DNA from 4 places in the Spirillospora sp. NPDC000708 genome. Region 2 is predicted to be linked to each of the others. Evidence: riboswitches for the same ligand, from Rfam matches in the RefSeq annotation. Region 2 holds a riboswitch; each other region holds the start of a gene.

Region 1 (4,453 bases), on a different contig from region 2:
GACCGCGACCTTCTCGCCGTCCCAGCCCAGGCTGGTCGTCGTTTCCCTTTCGCCGCCGGGGAGCGGGCCGAAGTCCTTCGCCGACTTGGCGCTGAGGATGTAGGCGTCCTTGGTGGTCTGCACGGTGTAGTGGGCACCGTGATGACGGGTGGACGGAACCACCACCGACTTGCCCACCACGCGGTGGACGTACCACAGGCGCCCGTCGGAGGCGTGCCTTGTGCTGGCGTCGGCAGCGGCGAGCAGGAACGTGGAGGCGGGGCCGTTCTGGTCGGCCAGGGGTTCGGGATGGTAGAGGGGCCGCGTCTCCCCTCGGTAAGCCGTCCATGAGGCGGCGGCGAGCGCGCATGCGGTGGCCGCCGCGACCAGCGCTGCCCTCCGCTTCGGCTGGAAGAGCCGCGCGAGGCGGCGGCGCGGGGCGGCGGCCTCGGCCAGGAGGCGGCGGCGGGCCGCGTGCGTGGTCTCGGGGGACGGGGGTCGCTCGGCGGTGTGCATCCGGCTGATGAGGGTCAGATCATCCACGGTCGTCCTCCTCGTCGTGTCCCGATGCGCGCAATGCGGCGCGGACCTGTTTGCGGGCGCGGCTCAGCCGCGAGCAGACCGTCCCGTAGGCGATTCCGAGGGCTTCGGCGACCTCCGGGTAGCTGAGTTCGGCCAGCGCCACGAGGAGCAGGACGTCGCGGTCGCCGTGCCGCAGGCGCGCCAGGGCCGGGCTCAGGCCGAAGCTCGCGGCGTCCACCGCCGAGGTCACGCTGCTCTCGTGGCTCTCGACGACGTCGGCGGTGCGCATCCGGGCCATCGCCTTGTAGCGGCGCAGCTCGTCGCGGCGGTGGCGGCTGATCAGGCGGGTCGCGATGCCGTACAGCCAGGGGCGCGCCGAGGTGTGCGCCGGGTCGAACACGGCGCGGCGGCGGAAGGCGATCAGGAACGTCTCGGCCGCGATGTCGTCCGCGGCGTCCGCGCCGAGCCGCCGGTCCACGTAGCGGTGGATGTCCCGGTAGTGCCGGTCGAAAAGGTCCGCGAACCGTTCGGGGTCGCGCCGCGCGGCGGCGATGACGTCGGCGTCCGACGGCTCCGGCTCCGCCGGGGCGCCCGTTTCGGAGGGGGCGCCCGTCACGGCTCGTCCCGTGGCGCTGGAGGAAGGGTCATGCGGGACCCTTCTGGAGGCGTGGAGGGGGGTCACGTCCTTGATTGCCCGGAAGCGTCCCACCCCTTCTCGCGGCAGGACGGCCGGGTCACAGGTAGTGGCCGCTCGCCAGGTAGGGGGCGGGGGCGGGCATGCCGCGGACGGCGATGTAGCCCTCCTGGCCGATGTCGAGGCGGGCGGCGAGGCCGACGTCCACCGCCCAGTGGTTGTCGGTGGTGATGCAGTTGACGAGGGTGTCCCCGCGCGCGGCGGCGAGCGCCTCCCACAGCAGGGTCTCGGCGGTCTCGGGACGGTCGGCGGCCAGCAGCGCGGGACGTCCCGCGCCCTCGTCGATGTAGACGTAGCCGCGCCGGCCGGGCGCGTCGGAGACGACCAGCCGCAGCGTCTCCAGCATGTGGACGTGGTCGGGGCCGTGGCCCGCGCCGCGGACGGCGGTGTCCAGCCGGTCCATCCATTCGAGGTCGTCGGCGCGCCCGTCCCGCAGTCCGCGGACGGCTGGCAGCGTGGACCGGTCGACGGTGCCGACCATCCGCATCTGCGGGTGCAGGGTGAAGCCCGCCAGACGGTAGCGGCGCGTCGCCGCCGGATGCACCGTCGAGGAGAACAGGCCCGGCCGGTCGCCGGCGTGCGCGAGGACGGCGTCCATCAGGCGCTTGCCGATGCCCTTCCCCTGCCGGCCGGGCAGGACGCCGTAGGTCGCCAGGTACCAGAGCCCTTCGCGGTTCTGGGAGACGGCGAAGCCCACGACGTCCCGGCCCTCTTCGGCGAGCCAGCAGCCGTCCGGGTCGACGGACAGGAAGTGGCCCAGGCGGTCGATCAGGCGGCGGGACTGCTCCTCCGTCGGCGGTTCCGGGTCCGGTTCGCCCACCCGCCGGCTGAGGCGGTCGCCTTCGAGGAACGTCACCGCCGCCGCGCGCTCGGTCGCGACGAGGTCGTCCCGCGACATGCGCCTGATGCGTACGGGGTCCATGCAGGCATGATCACGCCATGGGCGGGGCGGCGCACCTGATTATTCGGGTGCCGTGCTCACCAGCGGTCGTGGTGGACGGCCGCGTGGAGGGGGCGGCGGTGGCGCCAGCCGTGCCGTTCGAGGTCCGGGACGGCCTCCAGGTGCGTGACCGGCCCGACGCACAGCCAGGCGACCGGCCGGACGCCCGCCGGGATGCCGAGGAGGTCGCGCAGGTAGGGCTCGCGGTAGAACGACACCCAGCCGACGCCCAGTCCCTCCGCCGTCGCCGCCAGCCAGAGGTTCTGGACGGCCAGGCAGACGGAGTACAGGCCGGCGTCGGCGATCGCGTGCCGGCCGAGGACGGCGGGGCCGCCGCGCTCGGCGTCGTAGGTCACCACGATCGACACGGTGGATTCGAGCACCCCGTCGATCTTGATGCGGGCGAAGCGGGCGGCGGCGTCGCCGGTGAGGGTGGCGGCGAACGCGTCGCGCTCGGACCGGACGTGGTCGTGGAACGCGCGGCGGACGTCCGGGTCGCGGACCAGCACGAAGTCCCAGGGCTGGGAGAGGCCGACGCTGGGGGCGGCGTGCGCGGCGGTGAGGACGCGGTCGAGGACGCCGTCCGGGATCGGCGCGCCGGTGAACTCGGCGCGTACATCGCGGCGGCGGTGGATGACGTCGTACAGGTTCATGGGCAGGCTCCCGCTGCGGTCGGGCCGCCCGGGGCGGGCGGCCGGTGGAGCGAGGCCGGTCTTCGGACTCCCGGATCGACGCCTCACCGCCCGCCTTCCCGGCCTGACGGCCAGTGGCCGCGCGTGCGCGCGTGGGCGGCGGCTTCCCGGTCACCGCGGCGGGCCCGTGCCGGATTCGCACCGGCTTCCCGATTCTCCCCGAGGGGCACCTCGCGTCAGTTCACGCCGTCCGCGATCGTAGCGGTGCCCGCCTTCGGGTCGGGGGAGGGGGTCAGTGGCGCTGGAAGCCGTCCTTGGTGCGCAGGCCGTAGCCGACGGCGCGGTCGATCGAGATGTGCGCCATCCAGCCGCAGAGCCCGGCGAAGATCGGAGCCCACGCGAACGGAGCGACGGTGTAGAGCGCGATGAGCGCGAGCGGGACCAGCGCGCGGTGCGCGGCGTTGTAGTACGGGACGGCGCGTGCCGGGAGCTGCCCGCGCTCGACGGTGTGCGCGTCCCGGATCCCGGCCAGGAAGGTGAGGTCGGGCGCGATGAAGAACGCGACCGCGAGGAGCGCGGCGAGCCAGCCGTGGTTGACGCCTTCGAGGACGGCGAACGCGGTCCAGAACAGCGCGTTCGCGCCCCAGGCGGTGCGGCGGGCCACGAGCGCGGCGGAACCCTTGCGGACGGTCGGAACGGTGGCGGTGCTCATGGCCTGGTGCCCTCCTGCTTGGCTAATGGCGTTAGCTACAAGCTAAGGCTAATGCCATTAGCTGTCAAGCTCATGGAGACACAACCGCTCAGAGGAACAGGGCGGCCAGCCGGGGCAGGTGCAGCCGGGTCTCGGCGTCGTCCTCGACGTCCCAGTTCTCGCCCGCGGGACGCTCGGGCCGCCGCATCGAGCGCACGGCCGACTCCATCGCCGCGTCGAACGACTCGGTCTCTCCCATGACGCGCTTGTAGGTGCTGCGCGCCGCGTAGTGCAGGCCCTCCGCGCCGATCCACCCCTCGTCCTCCCGGGCCATCCGCACCACCGTGGGGACGTCGGCCAGCGTGTCGGGGTCGTCGACGGCGCGCGCGAACACGTCGCGTCCCAGCAGCGCGAGCCCGGCGCGGAAGTCCATGAATCCGTCGTCGCCGCAGCCGCCCTCGATGAGGTAGGCGGCGTTCCAGAGCGGCCGCCGGTACGCCGAGTCGAGGACGCGCGTCAGCATGGCGTCGAACGCGACGATGCCGGGGCCGTCCAGTTCCGCGAGCCGGTCGGCCACCAGGTCGATCAGCGGGTCGTCGGGGGAGTCGCGGTCGTCGGCGTGCGCACCGGCCTCGGCCCGCGCGTCCTCGATCAGGGCCCACCACGTCCGCTCGTCCATCGGTCCTCCCGCATGCGTCGGCTCCGCCGTTTTCGCGGACCAATGTGCCGCACGGGTCCGACAGGCCGGGCCGCGGGTCAGCGGGGGCGGGCGGTGAACCAGGCGCCGTCGTCGTCCAGGAAGTGGCCGAGGCGCAGGCCCGCCGCGTCCAGCACGGCGGGAAGCTCCTCGTCGCCGAGGTGCCGGTTGGTGAAGGTGTGCGTCCAGCGCCGCTCGCCGATCCGGTATTCGAGCGTCGCGACGACCGTTCCGGGGCCGGGCCGTTCCAGGTGCGCCACCCGGTAGCGGACGCCGTCGTGCGTCCACTCCCGGGGCG
Region 2 (4,453 bases):
ATGTGGTCGGTGAAGTACCGGCCGAAGCCCGGATCGGCCAGGACGCGCTCGCGCTCGGCGGCCGTCGCGGGCCGCTCGGTCAGCGTGATCTCGAAGTCCAGGGTGTCGCTCATCGCCGTTCGTCCTCTCCCGATCGCCGGCGCGGCCCCATTGCCGCTGCGGCGTCCTTAGTCCCTATTGTCGTACTTTGTTCCTCGACCCCACTCCTCGCACGCGGCGCATACGGAAAACCGGGCGCGCCGCGAGGCGCGCCCGGAGTGTCCCTGCTCGTGGCCAGAGAGGCGCGCCCTCAGCCCGATACTCGCTTGGCGATCGCGTCGCCGATCTGGGCGGTCGACCGCGTCCCGAGCGCGCCGCGCTCGGCCAGGTCGTCGGAGACGGCCTGCTCGACGCGGCGGGCGGCCTCGCCCGCGCCGATGTGGTCGAGCAGCATCGCGACCGACAGGATCGTGGCGGTCGGGTCGGCCTTGCCCTGCCCCGCGATGTCGGGCGCGCTGCCGTGCACCGGCTCGAACATCGACGGCGCCGTCCGGTCGGGGTTGACGTTCCCGGACGCGGCGAGCCCGATGCCGCCGGCGATCGCGGCGCCGATGTCGGTGATGATGTCGCCGAACAGGTTGTCGGTGACGACGACGTCGAACCGCTGCGGCTGGCCGACGAAGAACATGGTGGCCGCGTCGACATGGCAGTAGTCGGTCGTGACCTGCGGGTACTCCGCACCGACCCGCTTCATGACGCGCTGGTAGAGATCACCGGCGAAGGTCAGGACGTTGTCCTTGTGGACGAGCGTCAGCTTCTTGCGCGGGCGCGACGCCGCGACCTCGAACGCGTAACGGACGACCCGCTCGACGCCGAAGGCGGTGTTCACGCTCTCCTGCGTGGCGACCTCGTGCTCGGTGCCCTTGCGCAGGACGCCGCCGACGCCCGTGTAGGGGCCCTCGGTGCCCTCGCGGACGACGACCATGTCGATGTCGTCGGGCGTGACGTCGGCGAGGGGGGTCTTCACGCCCGGGAACAGCTTCACCGGGCGGAGGTTGACGTAGTGGTCGAGCTCGAACCGGGTCCGCAGCAGCAGCCCGCGCTCCAGCGTCCCGCTCGGGACGCTCGGGTCGCCGACGGCGCCGAGCAGGATGACGTCCTGGCCGCGCAGCTCCTCCAGCACCGAGTCGGGCAGCGTCTCCCCGGTCCGGTGCCAGCGGGCGGCGCCCAGGTCGTAGGAGGTCTGCTCGAACGCGAGGCCGCTGGACGGGGCGACGGCCTCGAGGACCTTCAGTCCCTCGGCGACCACCTCGGGGCCGATCCCGTCACCGGGAATGACGGCCAGACGAATGCTGCGGGAAGCCATGGGCGTACTGTACTGCAAACGTCTCACTGCTTGGGCTTGCGTCTCATATCCCGGTATCGGTGTCTCGGCGGGGCGGTCCCGGCGGCCGCGGACGATCGCCGCGGACGGCGGCGCGAACGTCACCTTTGTCACCCTTCGCGGGCTTGACGCGCCGGTGGGGAGAGGAGACGCTCTCCTCGACAAGTTCACATCGAGGCGACGGTGCGCAGGAACCTGGTGCGAATCCAGGACGGTCCCGCCACTGTGACCAGGGAGTCTCCCCCAGCACGACCACGGCCGGCCGCACCGGCGGGAAGGTCGGAGGGAGACGGCGATCTGGGAGTCAGGACACTGACCCGTCGTCCTCCCGCAACCGGGGCGAGTGCACCCCGTGAGGAGACCCGACATGGCCGAGTCCGCCGTACCGTCCGCCACGTCCCCGCAGGCCGAGCCGTCCGCGGCGCCCCTGCGCCTGCCGATCCGCGACATCGTGCCATGGGCGGTGCTCGCCGTCGTGCTGGCCGCGATCCTGATCTACTTCGTCGGCGCCGAGCAGGGCGCGACGTCGGTCTTCGGCGGCACCTGGGTGCACGAGTTCACCCACGACGGCCGGCACCTGCTCGGCTTCCCCTGCCACTAGGCCGCGCCGATGATGAGAGCACTGCTGGTCCGCGGGATGCTCGCGGGCCTGGCCGCTGCCGCCCTCGCCCTGGTCGTCGCGTGGCTGTACGGGGAGCCGCAGGTCGGGCACGCCATCGCGTTCGAGGAGGCCAGGGCGCACGCCGAGCACGCCGGGCACGAGCCGGAGGTCGTCGGCCGCACCGTGCAGAGGACCGCCGGCCTGACCACCGCCATGGCGGTGTACGGGACGGCGCTCGGCGGGCTGTTCTCGATCGCGTTCGCCTTCGCGTCCGGACGGCTAGGACGGCTCGGCGCGCGCGCCACCGCCGCCCTGGTAGCCCTCGCCGGGTTCGTGGCGATCGAGCTGGTGCCGTTCCTGAAGTACCCGGCGACGCCCCCGGCGGTCGGCAACCCGACCACGATCGGCGGCAGGACGGCGCTGTACTTCTGCATGATGGCGCTGGGGATCCTGGCGACGACCGCGGCGGTGATCGTGTGCCGCCGCCTCGTCCCCCGGCTCGGCGCCTGGAACGCGATCACGGCGACCGCGGCCGGCTACGCCGTCCTGCTGGCGGTCGTGTACCGGCTCACGCCGGAGCCCGAGGCGGTTCCGGAGCACTTCCCGGCCACGGTCCTGTGGGACTTCCGGCTCGCGTCCCTGGGCGTCCAGCTCGTCCTGTGGAGCACGATCGGGCTGCTGTTCGGTTACCTGACCGAGCGTTCGGTGGCCCGCCACCGGGCCGCCGTCCCGGCCTGACCGCCGCCGGCCGCCGTCACGGGCGCACCCGTGGCGGCGGCCCGTCGCGGCGCGGCGGGCGGCGCAGGCCGCAGTCGCCGCACATCTCGCCGCCGGGCGGGACGCGGTAGTACAGGCAGCAGTTGCGCCGGACGAAGCCGCGCGGGCCGAACACCCCGGCGCCCGCCAGCGGGGGCCGGGCCAGGAGTTCGCGGACGAGCGCGGCGCGGGCGCCGTCGGGCGGGCCGACGTTCAGGCCGCCGGCGAGGGCCGACGCCGCGTTCCCCCACAGCAGGCCGTCCGCGAGGCGGGTGAAGGTGAGCATCGTCGCGCGCAGCGGCTCCAGCTGGCCGGTCACGACCGCGTCGTGGACCAGGCCGGCCGCTTCGGCGGTGCCGTCGGCCCGGTGCCCGCGCGGTTCGGCCAGCCAGAGCGCGATGGGGGCGCCGGGCGCCCACCGCCAGTGCAGGCCGGACAGGTCGGGGACGACGCCCCGGGCCGCCGCCGCGACGACCGGCGACCACAGGCGCGACGCGAGGCCCTGGAACAGGATGGACGCGGCGACGCGCCGCTCGCGGGTGCCGAGCCGCTCGGCGTACAGGCCGGTGAGGCCGGCGAGCCGCGCGGGGTCGCGCTCGGGCAGCGGGCGCCAGGTCGGGTCGGCCTCCTCGGCCGGGTCCGTGGTGATCTCGAAGTAGGGCCCGAGGCGCCCGGCGGCGCGCAGCGCCTCCGCGACCTCCCCGGCCCCGGCGGGCATCGGCGACGGCATGGCGTTCACCCTGTCATGCCGCGCCGGCGCGTCTGCCGGGAGGCCCGGGGCCGCGCTACCGCGAGGGGTGGCCGCCGTTGTCGCGGCGGTCCAGGGCCGTCTGCAGGGCGCGGGCGGCCTCCTCCGCGGCGTCGTCCGCGGGCGTGCCGGTACGGGTGGTGTCGTTCATGATTCGCTCCGAATCGCCGAGACTCTGGATGCCGGGCCGCCCGGGACGCGTGGTTCGCACGGGTCCGGGCGCGGAATCGGGCTCATGGCCGGGTCGAACCTCCGCAGCGGCGCCGGCCCGCCGATGTCAGGCCCCGCTGCGGCAGCGAAGGATTACCACGAAACGCCGCATGACTGCCTTCGACGGTACCCGCCGTCCAGGCGACTGTCCCGACCCGTGGCGTAAAATCTCAACATATGAGACGTGACGGTGCTCACGACCACGACGGGCGGGCACCCGGCCCGTGCCGGACGCCCGCCCGCGGCGGTCACCTCTCGCTCTCCCGGGTCAGTCCAGGTCGACGCGGCGGCCCATGTCGGCGCCCACCTCGGCGGAGATCGCGTCGACGAGCTGCGACGGGATGCCGGAGTCGACGGTCAGCGCGATCAGCGCCTTGCCGCCCTTGGCGTCCCGGCCGACCTGCATGCCGGCGATGTTGACCTCGGCGTCGCCGAGCAGCTTGCCGACGGCGCCGACGATGCCCGGGCGGTCGACGTAGGAGAAGAACGCCATGTGCGCGGTCGGCACCAGCTCCATGTTGTAGCCGTTGATCTCGATGATCCGCTCGGCGTGCTTCGGGCCGGTCAGCGTGCCGGACACCGACACCACGCCGCCGTCGCCCATCGTGCCGCGCACCTGCACCACGTTCCGCCAGTCGGGGCTGTCCTCGCTGGTGGTGAGGGTGACCTCGACGCCCCGGTCGCGGGCCAGCAGCGGGGCGTTGACGAAGGTCACCGACTCCTCGACGACGTCCGAGAACACGCCCTTGAGCGCGGCCAGCTCCAGCACCTTGAC
Region 3 (4,453 bases), on a different contig from region 2:
TACTGGCACGCCTCGCAGGTCTCGGGGTTCTCCAGGGAGCAGACCGCCGCGGCGACGGTCGTCTGCGCGATCCGCGTGGCGGGCCGGGAGCGCAGGTAGTAGGTGGTCTTGAGGCCGCTGCGCCACGCGTAGGCGTACATCGAGGACAGCTTCCCGATCGTCGGCGTCTCCATGAACAGGTTCAGGGAGTGCGACTGGTCGATGTACGGGGTGCGGGCGGCGGCGAGGTCGATGAGGGCCTTCTGCGGCAGCTCCCAGGCCGTCCGGTAGAGGTCCCGCATCTCCTCGGGCAGGTCGACGAGGCCCTGGATCGAGCCGTTCGCCCGCTTGATCGCCTCGCGGACGGCGTCGTTCCACAGCCCGAGCGACTTCAGGTCCTCGACGAGGTACCCGTTGATCTGCAGGAACTCGCCGGACAGCGTCTCGCGCTTGAACAGGTTGGACACCTGCGGCTCGATGCACTCGTAGCAGCCCGCGATGGACGCGATCGTGGCGGTCGGCGCGATCGCGATCAGCAGCGAGTTGCGGAGCCCGACGTCGGCGATCCGGGCGCGGAGCGCGTCCCATTCGGCGGGACGGGTGGGCGCGGCGTCCGGGAAGTGGTCGATGTGCAGCTGGCCGCGCGCGGTGCGGGTCTCGGCGTAGGCGGGGAGCCGGCCGTGCGCCTCGGCGAGGTCGGCGGACGCGGCGTAGGCGGCGAGCGCGATCTCCTCGGCGATCCGGGTGGACAGCTCGCGGGCCTCGGCGGAGTCGAACGGGAGCCGGAGCGTGAAGAACACGTCGGCGAGACCCATGACGCCGAGGCCGACGGGACGCCACTTCCGGTTGGCCGTTTCCGCCTCGGGCGTCGGGTAGAAGCCGCGGTCGATGGTGCGGTCCAGGAACCGGACGGCGGTGCGGACGGTCGCGCGGAGCCGGTCCCAGTCGATCCCGGACGGCGACACGTGCGCGGCCAGGTTCACCGACCCGAGGTTGCACACCGCCGCCTCGTTATCGCCCGTGACCTCCAGGATCTCGGTGCACAGGTTCGACAGGTGGACGGTCCGGCCCGGCTCGGCGGTCTGGTTGCAGGCCCGGTTCGCGGCGTCCTTGAAGGTCATCCAGCCGTTGCCGGTCTCCGCGAGCGTCCGCATCATCCGCCCGTACAGCTTCCGCGCCGGGACCTGCCGGACGTACCGGCCCTCCTTTTCGGCCGCCCGGTACGCGGCGTCGAAGGCGTCGCCCCACAGGTCCGTCAGCTCCGGGACCTCCTTCGGGTCGAACAGCGACCACGTCCCGTCCGCCTCGACGCGGCGCATGAACTCGTCCGGGATCCAGTTCGCCAGGTTCAGGTCGTGGGTGCGGCGCGCCTCCTCGCCGGTGTTGTCGCGCAGTTCGAGGAACTCCTCGACGTCGGCGTGCCACGGCTCCAGGTACACGCACGCGGCGCCCTTGCGGCGGCCGCCCTGGTTGACGGCGGCGACGGACGCGTCCAGCGTGCGCAGCCACGGGACGATCCCGTTCGAGTGCCCGTTCGTCCCCCGGATCAGCGACCCGCGCGACCGGACCCGCGTCCAGGAGATCCCGATCCCGCCCGCGTACTTGCTGAGCCGCGCGACCTGCCCGTACCGCTCGTAGATCGCCTCCAGCTCGTCGCGCGGCGAGTCCAGCAGGAAGCACGACGACAGCTGCGGGCGCCGCGCCGCGGAGTTGAACAGGGTCGGCGAGCTGGGCAGATAGGACAGCGTGCTGAGCAGCCGGTACAGCTCGGCGGCCTCGTCGACGGTGTCGGACAGGCCCACGGCCACCCGCAGGAAGAAGTGCTGCGGCCGCTCCAGGACGAGCCGGGTCCGCGGATGCCGCAGCAGGTACCGGTCGTAGAGGGTGCGGAGCCCGAAGTATCCGAACCGGTCGTCCGCCTCCTCGACCGCGCCTCCCGAGGGGGGGCGACCCCCCGCGCCCCCCGGACCCTCGTCGATGAGGCGGTCCAGCGCGGCGGCGTTCTCGGCGACGAACGCGGCGGGGCCGTCGGCGAGGAGGCCCTCGGCGTGCGCGGCGGCGACGGACTCCGCGAAGCCCCGGACGCCGGCCTCGGCGGTCTCGTCGCGGATCCGGGCGGCCAGCAGCCGCGCGGCGACCCGGGAGTACCCCGGCTCCACCGCGACCAGCGCGGCGGCCTCCCCGATCGCCAGGTCCCGCAGGGCGGCGGCGCTCGCGCCGTCCCCGGCCCGGACCGCGCCGAGCACCCGTTCCGGCGCGGTCCCCTCGACGCCGGCGCAGGCCGCGGCGACCTCGGCCGCGATCCGCTCGGCGGCCGGCGCCTCCGCGGGCATGGTGACTGTCACGTTCTCTCCCCTCGTGAGACGGCCTCGCGAGGGCATGCGAACGGGCGCGGCGGCAGGCTGCCGCGCACCGTCCCCCGGCTCACCCGCGAAGCCTCGGACGTACGGCGTGCATGGCAGGTCTTCGGACTCGCGGGCACCCGCGCCTCCTGCCGGAGGCACGACCTACTGGCCGTCGCTTCCCGATCCGGACGATCCGGTTCAGTGCCTGTGACGGCGGTCGTTCCCGCTCACCGCTGCGGGGCAGTCCCGGACTTGCACCGGGTTCCCTCTTACGACGCCCCCGCCGCGAGCGGCGGGGGCGAACCAGCACGGGATTGAACCCTACATCTTGTTGATCCTCATTGCGCAACCCCAACATGTAGGGCGCGTCGGGACCGGATCGCGGGGGTCGGATGCGCGCCCGCGGACCGGGGTGGGACGATGTCCCCGTCATGTCCCCGCGTCCCAGGCAGCCGGCCTTCCGCACCGCGCGCGCGGTCGTCTTCGCGACCGTGTGCGTCGCGCTCGCGACCGTCGGCCACGACCTGGCGTCGCACGAGCCGGTGCCGGGCTGGGCGGTGCTCGCCGGGTTCGGCGCGGCCCTCGCCGTCGCCGCCGCCCTCGCCGGCCACGAGCGCTCCCTCCCGACGATCATGGGCGGGCTGCTCGGCGGCCAGTTCGCGCTGCACACGCTGTTCGCGAGCGCCACCGAGGGCATGCGCGACTGCGACACCGCCGCGCACGCGGGACACGCCGCCGCGACGCCCGCGATGCACGGCTCCGGCACGTCCATGACCGTCGCGCACGTCGCCGCCGCCGTGGTCGCGGCCTGGTGGCTGCGGCGCGGCGAGCGGGCCGCGTGGTCCCTCGCGCGGCGCCTCGCGTCCGCCGCCGACCGCCCGATCCGGCTGCTGCTCGCGCTGCTGCTGATCGAACCGGCGGAGCGCCCGCTGCGTACCCCGGTGGTGCCGGTGGCGGCCGGCGCGATCGCCACGGGACGCGCGCTCCGGCACCAGGTCGTCCGGCGGGGACCCCCTCCGCGTTCGAGGGCGCTCGCCCACCTCTGAGCGAGCGCCGTACGTCACCGGCCGCCGGATCCACGGCGCCCGGCCCTTCCCGTACGACTCGAACGGAGTTCCGTCTTGCCTTCCCGCACGCATGCCCGCCGGCTCGGCACGCTCGCCGTCCTCGCCGGCGCCGGCGTGGTCGCGTTCGCGACCGCCGCGTCCGCGCACGTCACCGTCAACCCGAAGACCGCCGAGCAGGGCTCCTACGCCAAGGTCTCGTTCCGGGTGCCGAACGAGGAGGACAACGCCGCCACCACCAAGCTCGTGGTGAACCTCCCCACCGACCACCCGCTCGCGTCGGTGTCGGTGCGGCCCGTCCCCGGCTGGACGGCGAAGGTCGTGGAGTCCACGCTGCCGAAGCCGGTCAAGACCGAGGGCGGCGAGCTGACCAAGGCCGTCACGCAGATCACCTGGTCCGGCGGCAGGATCGAGCCCGGCCAGTTCCAGGAGTTCGACGTCTCGCTCGGCCCGCTGCCGACCGACACCGACACGTTGACGTTCAAGGCCGACCAGACCTACTCCGACGGCCAGGTCGTCAAGTGGGAGCAGGACCCGGGCGACGGCACCAACGAGCCCGAGCACCCGGCGCCCACGCTCAAGCTGACGCCCAAGGGCGCCTCCGACACCGCAGCCGCCGGGCTCACCGCCCGGTCCAAGCCCGCCGCCAAGGCGGAGGCGAATTCCGACGACGGCACCGCCCGCGTGCTCGGCGGCGCCGGCATCGGCGTCGGCGTGATCGGCATCGCGGTCGGCGGCTACGGCCTGTCCCGGGCGCGGAGCCGGGCGTGAGCCGGGCCGTCCGGCGCACCGCCGCCGGCGCCGCCGCGGCCCTCGCCGCGCTGGCGCTGACCGTCCCGCCCGCCTCCGCCCATACGTCGCTGACCGGCGCGAACCCCGCCGCGAACGCGACGGTCGCGCCGCCGACCCAGATCGTCCTGACGTACGCCGACCCGGTGCAGCTGCCGCAGGTCGTGCTGACGGACGCCGGCGGCGGGCGGCACGAGGCGGGCAAGGCCCAGGCGGTGGACAACAAGGTCACCGAGGCGGTGAAGGGCACGCTGCCGAACGGTGTGTACACGGTCG
Region 4 (4,453 bases), on a different contig from region 2:
CAGCGCGACGTTCTTCGGCCCCTCGGCGCCGAGGTAGACGGGGATCTCCGGCCGGACGGGGTGGACGATCGACTTCAGCGGCTTGCCGAGGCCGGCGCCGCCCGGGTACGGCAGCGGGTAGTGCGGGCCCTTGCTGGTGACCGGCTCCTCGCGCCGCCAGACCTGCCGGACGATGTCGAGGTACTCGCGGGTGCGGGCGAGCGGCTTGGGGAACGGCTGCCCGTACCAGCCCTCCACGACCTGGGGGCCGGACGCGCCGAGGCCGAGGATCACGCGCCCGCCGGACAGTGCGTCGAGGGTGAGCGCGTGCATCGCGGTGGCGGCGGGGGTGCGCGCCGACATCTGGACGACGGCGGTGCCGAGCTTGATCCGGGACGTGCGGGCGGCGTACCAGGCGAGCGGGGTGAACGCGTCGGAGCCGTAGGCCTCGGCGGTGAAGACCGAGTCGTATCCGCAGCGCTCGGCGGCCAGCACCGTCTCGGTCTGGTCGTCGGGGTGCTGCTGCCAGTAGCCGACGTTGATGCCGAGCTTGAGTTCCGCGGTCACGATGCCATCCTCCGGGTCGCCGGGGCCGCGTCGCCGGGTCGGCGCCGCACGGGCGATACTAGAACACGTTCTACTTTCCAGGGAAGGGCGGGGTCACCGCCCCGGTCCCGGTTCCGGCCCCGGCATGGGCGCGGTACGGCGTGCGGGCACGGCGAAGGGCCGCGGCGACGTGCGCCGCGGCCCTCCGGAATCGTGCTCAGACCTCCCGGATGGAGTCGAGGAGGGTCTGCCAGGCGTCCGGCGTCAGCACCAGGGCCGGTCCGCCGGGGTCCTTCGAATCGCGAACAGCGCGCAGATCGCTGGAGAGGGGGGCCACCTCGACGCACTGGTCGCCGCTCCCGCTGTGGGAGGACGTGCGCCAGGTGGCTCCGTTGAGTTCGCGCTGCAGGTTGGTCACAGGCTGCTCCTTGCTGCCTCGGCTATGAGGTGCGCGGATTCCTCGGGGGACAAGGCGGCCGCCTCGATCCGATCGAAGCGGTCCCTATGTTTTGCTATTGCCTCGCTGCTCTCAAGGTAAACGTCGCCCATGGTCCCCTCTACGTAGGCGATATCGGGGTCTGCGGGGTCCGGATACGACAAAATGGTGAAACGTCCGTCAAGGCCCGCATGTCCCCCCTGGGTGAACGGGAGGACCTGAACGGTCACCGTCGGGCGTTTCACGGCCTCCACCAGGGACTCCAGCTGGGCGCGCATCACCTCGCGGCCGCCGATGGGCCGGCGCAGCACCGCCTCGTCGAAGATCACCTGGAGCCGGGGCGCGCTCTCGCGGTCGAGCAGCGCCTGGCGGATCTTGCGGGCCGCGATGCGGCGCTCGATGTCCTCCTGCGCGGGCAGCAGCCGGCCGGCCGTGATGACGGCGCGGGAGTACTCCTCGGTCTGCAGCAGGCCGTGGATGAGCTGCGGGTCCCAGGTGCGGATGTGCGACGCCTCGTCCTCCAGCGCGACGTAGCTGCCCGCGAAGACGTCCTGGTAGGCGGTCCACCAGCCGCGCTGCCCCGCCTGCCTGGCCAGCGTGATCAGCGCGTCGCGGTCGGGGCTCGGAACGCCGTACAGGTCGAGGATGTCGGCGATGTCGCCGGGGCGCGGCCGGGTCTGGCTGGTCTCCAGCCGGGAGACGGTGGCCCGGGACCAGTCGAGGCGGTCCGCCACCTCCTGCAGGGTGAGTCCCTGCTCCTCGCGCAGCTTGCGGAGCTCCCGCGCCAGACGGCGGCCACGAACGGTGGGGCGGTAGGTCATGGGAGCGAAGTCTCGCCGCTCTCGGGCCGCGCCACAACGCGATTGGCGAACCCGGCACGAAGGGCAGGGCAATTCCATCAAGGCGCTTGCGAACGTGAGAATCTCACGAGAGTCTTGAATGCGTGACTGCTCGGGGACCGATAGTGACGGCGACCGGACCGCGCTCCCGGCAGGCGGCCCGCGGGAGGCACTCGTGAAGACCCCGCCTGAGACCACCGACGCGAGCCAGCGCGCGCCGCGGCGCACCGCCGGGCCGCGCGCCGGGCACGACCGGTCGGCCGCCCCGGCCGCCGACCCCGCGGCGCCGCCCGGCGCCCCCTCCGACCAGGCGGCCGACCTCGCCGCGGACATGATGACCGACGCCGCCGCCATGGCCGACGCGATGGCCGCCGGGGGCGCGCGCGGGCCGGGCGGCGCCAGGCCGGGCTGGGTGTGGGCGCTCCCCGGCGGCCCCGGCTGCGCGAGCCACGCCCGCCGCGTGCTGCGCGACGCGCTCGCCTCGCTCGGCGTGCGGGACGAGGCGATCGGCGACGCGCAGCTGATGGTGAGCGAGCTGGCCACCAACGCGCACCAGCACGCCGGCGACCACGGCCCGCACGAGCTGTGGCTCTACCTGGGCGACCCGCCCGGCGCCGAGTCCCGGCCGTCCGGCGCCCCGGCGAGCCCGGGTGCCCTGGCCGGTCCCGGCCTCGCGGGCGCTCCGGTCGGTGCCGAGGTGCGGTGCGCCGTCTTCGACGCCTACGTCGACGCGTCGCTGCCCGGCTACTCGTGGACGTCCGGGGACTGCGGGCGCGGTCTCAGCATCGTCCGGGAGCTGTCGCGGGGCCGCTGGGGCATGCTGCGGACGCTGTCACGGCTCGGCCCGGGCGTCCGCGGCAAGGCCGTCTGGTTCGCCGTCCCGGTGCGCGGCGGCGTGAAGCAGCCGGTCCCCGGCCTCTAGGCGCCCTCCGCCCGCCGCGTCCTGGGCCTCCAGCGCGGGGGCGATGTCGGTGACCATCGACAGCAGCGACCTGGTCAGCAGCGTCTGCACCTGCGCGCGGTCGAGGGTCCGCTCCTGGAGCCACTGCCGCGTCGCCGCGTCCGCGAGCCCGGAGTAGACGCGCAGGACGGCCCGCAGCGTGCCGGTCGGCGCGGGCACCCGCAGAACGGCGAGCATGTGCTCGACCGTCCGGTCGCGGAACCGGTTGACGAGGTGGAGCAGCTCGGGGTCCTGCCCGAAGCCCTCCGCGTCCAGCGCCGCGAACCAGGTGGTGGCGTTCCGCTCGGCGGTGTCGAGGAACAGGTTCACGCACAGCTCGACCGTCTCAGGCAGCGTCATCCGCTCGTCAGGGGGCGGCGCCTGCACCGCCGCGGTGGCCGTCAGGCCCTGGACGACCTTGAGGAACAGCTCCCGCTTGGTGCCGAAGTAGTAGTGGATGAGCCCGCGCTGGACGCCGGCCTCGCGGGCGATCGCCGCGGTGGCCACCTCCGCGTACGGCAGCTCGGTGAACATGCGGCGCGCGACGTCGAGGATCTGGTCGCGCCGCTCGTCGCGCGGCAGGCGCTGGTAGCGGGCCTTCGGGCTCCTGGTGTCGCCCGGGTGCGGCGTCGCGGCTCCGGCGGCCTCGCCGCGCGGGGCTGCGCGTCGCTCCATACCGACCAGTAGACCATCTCATTGGCGTATCGCCAACATTGACCGGCACTCCGCCGATAGATGGCCGGGTCGAGCGCGTCCGGCCGGTGTGCGATCCTGGGCGGGCGACGGACGCGGAGGAACCCGGTGCGAATCCGGGGCTGTCCCGCAACTGTGACCAGGGGAGCCCCCCTCGACACGGCCACGGCACGCGGTGCTGGAAGGCCGAGGGGGAGCGGTGATCCGGGAGCCAGGAGACTCCGGCCGTCGGACAGGCACCGCCACGGGCGTGGACACCCGAGGAAGGATGACGAGACGTGCGACCTGCGTCGGCGCCGGACACCGGCCGGCCGGAGAGGCGCGCCCGCGCGCGCTACCCCTTCTCCGCCGTCGTCGGAATGGCCGATCTGAAGCTCGCCCTGCTGATCAACGCGGTGTCGCCGGGCGTCGGCGGCGTGCTGGTCCGCGGCGAGAAGGGCACCGCCAAGTCGACGATCGTGCGCGCGCTGGCCGGGCTGCTGCCCCCGGTGCCGGCCGTGCCGGGCTGCCGGTTCTCCTGCGACCCGGACGATCCCGACCCGGCGTGCCCCGACGGCCCGCACACCCCCGGCGAGGCGGGGACGCGGGACGCGCGGCTGGTCGAGCTGCCGGTGGGCGCGTCCGAGGACCGGCTCACCGGCTCGCTGGACATCGAGCGCGCGCTGACCGAGGGCGTGAAGGCGTTCGAGCCGGGCCTGCTCGCGGCCGCGCACCGCGGCGTCCTGTACGTCGACGAGGTCAACCTGCTCCATGACCACCTGGTCGACCTGTTGCTGGACGCGGCGGCCATGGGCGAGTCGTACGTCGAGCGCGAGGGCGTCTCCGTCCGGCACGCGGCGCGGTTCCTGCTGGTCGGGACGATGAACCCGGAGGAGGGCGAGCTGCGCCCGCAGCTGCTGGACCGGTTCGGGCTGACCGTCGAGGTCGCCGCGACCCGCGACCCGGCCGAGCGCGCCGAGGTCGTCCGGCGGCGGCTGCGGTTCGAGGACGATCCGGACGGCTTCGCGGCGGCCTTCGCCG

What was found. A riboswitch is a leader RNA that binds a small molecule or an ion and turns the genes downstream of it on or off. The one in region 2 is predicted to bind cobalamin.
Region 1: it holds a riboswitch for cobalamin, as region 2 does, so the genes downstream of both, bluB (5,6-dimethylbenzimidazole synthase) here and ABT299_RS42835 (CbtB domain-containing protein) in region 2, are expected to answer to the same signal.
Region 3: it holds a riboswitch for cobalamin, as region 2 does, so the genes downstream of both, ABT299_RS12205 (ribonucleoside-diphosphate reductase subunit alpha) here and ABT299_RS42835 (CbtB domain-containing protein) in region 2, are expected to answer to the same signal.
Region 4: it holds a riboswitch for cobalamin, as region 2 does, so the genes downstream of both, ABT299_RS04580 (putative cobaltochelatase) here and ABT299_RS42835 (CbtB domain-containing protein) in region 2, are expected to answer to the same signal.

What each region holds. Positions count from the first base shown of each region.
Region 1 is NZ_JBEPCJ010000053.1:19,141-23,593, forward strand. It holds gene ABT299_RS31545 (hypothetical protein) at 1-522, opposite strand, end outside; gene ABT299_RS31550 (sigma-70 family RNA polymerase sigma factor) at 515-1,117, opposite strand; gene ABT299_RS31555 (GNAT family N-acetyltransferase) at 1,236-2,117, opposite strand; gene bluB (5,6-dimethylbenzimidazole synthase) at 2,174-2,788, opposite strand; cobalamin riboswitch at 2,834-3,006, opposite strand; gene ABT299_RS31565 (DUF4260 family protein) at 3,060-3,479, opposite strand; gene ABT299_RS31570 (DUF4240 domain-containing protein) at 3,568-4,137, opposite strand; gene ABT299_RS31575 (class I SAM-dependent methyltransferase) at 4,215-4,453, opposite strand, start outside.
Region 2 is NZ_JBEPCJ010000095.1:30,772-35,224, forward strand. It holds gene ABT299_RS42825 (branched-chain amino acid aminotransferase) at 1-113, opposite strand, end outside; gene ABT299_RS42830 (3-isopropylmalate dehydrogenase) at 290-1,345, opposite strand; cobalamin riboswitch at 1,510-1,698, shown strand; gene ABT299_RS42835 (CbtB domain-containing protein) at 1,731-1,964, shown strand; gene ABT299_RS42840 (CbtA family protein) at 1,974-2,702, shown strand; gene ABT299_RS42845 ((2Fe-2S)-binding protein) at 2,719-3,450, opposite strand; gene serA (phosphoglycerate dehydrogenase) at 3,947-4,453, opposite strand, start outside.
Region 3 is NZ_JBEPCJ010000013.1:27,430-31,882, forward strand. It holds gene ABT299_RS12205 (ribonucleoside-diphosphate reductase subunit alpha) at 1-2,324, opposite strand, end outside; cobalamin riboswitch at 2,419-2,647, opposite strand; gene ABT299_RS12210 (hypothetical protein) at 2,756-3,370, shown strand; gene ABT299_RS12215 (YcnI family copper-binding membrane protein) at 3,446-4,159, shown strand; gene ABT299_RS12220 (copper resistance CopC family protein) at 4,156-4,453, shown strand, end outside.
Region 4 is NZ_JBEPCJ010000004.1:52,202-56,654, forward strand. It holds gene ABT299_RS04555 (LLM class F420-dependent oxidoreductase) at 1-546, opposite strand, end outside; gene ABT299_RS04560 (DUF397 domain-containing protein) at 743-943, opposite strand; gene ABT299_RS04565 (helix-turn-helix domain-containing protein) at 940-1,782, opposite strand; gene ABT299_RS04570 (ATP-binding protein) at 1,976-2,722, shown strand; gene ABT299_RS04575 (TetR/AcrR family transcriptional regulator) at 2,633-3,415, opposite strand; cobalamin riboswitch at 3,532-3,655, shown strand; gene ABT299_RS04580 (putative cobaltochelatase) at 3,712-4,453, shown strand, end outside.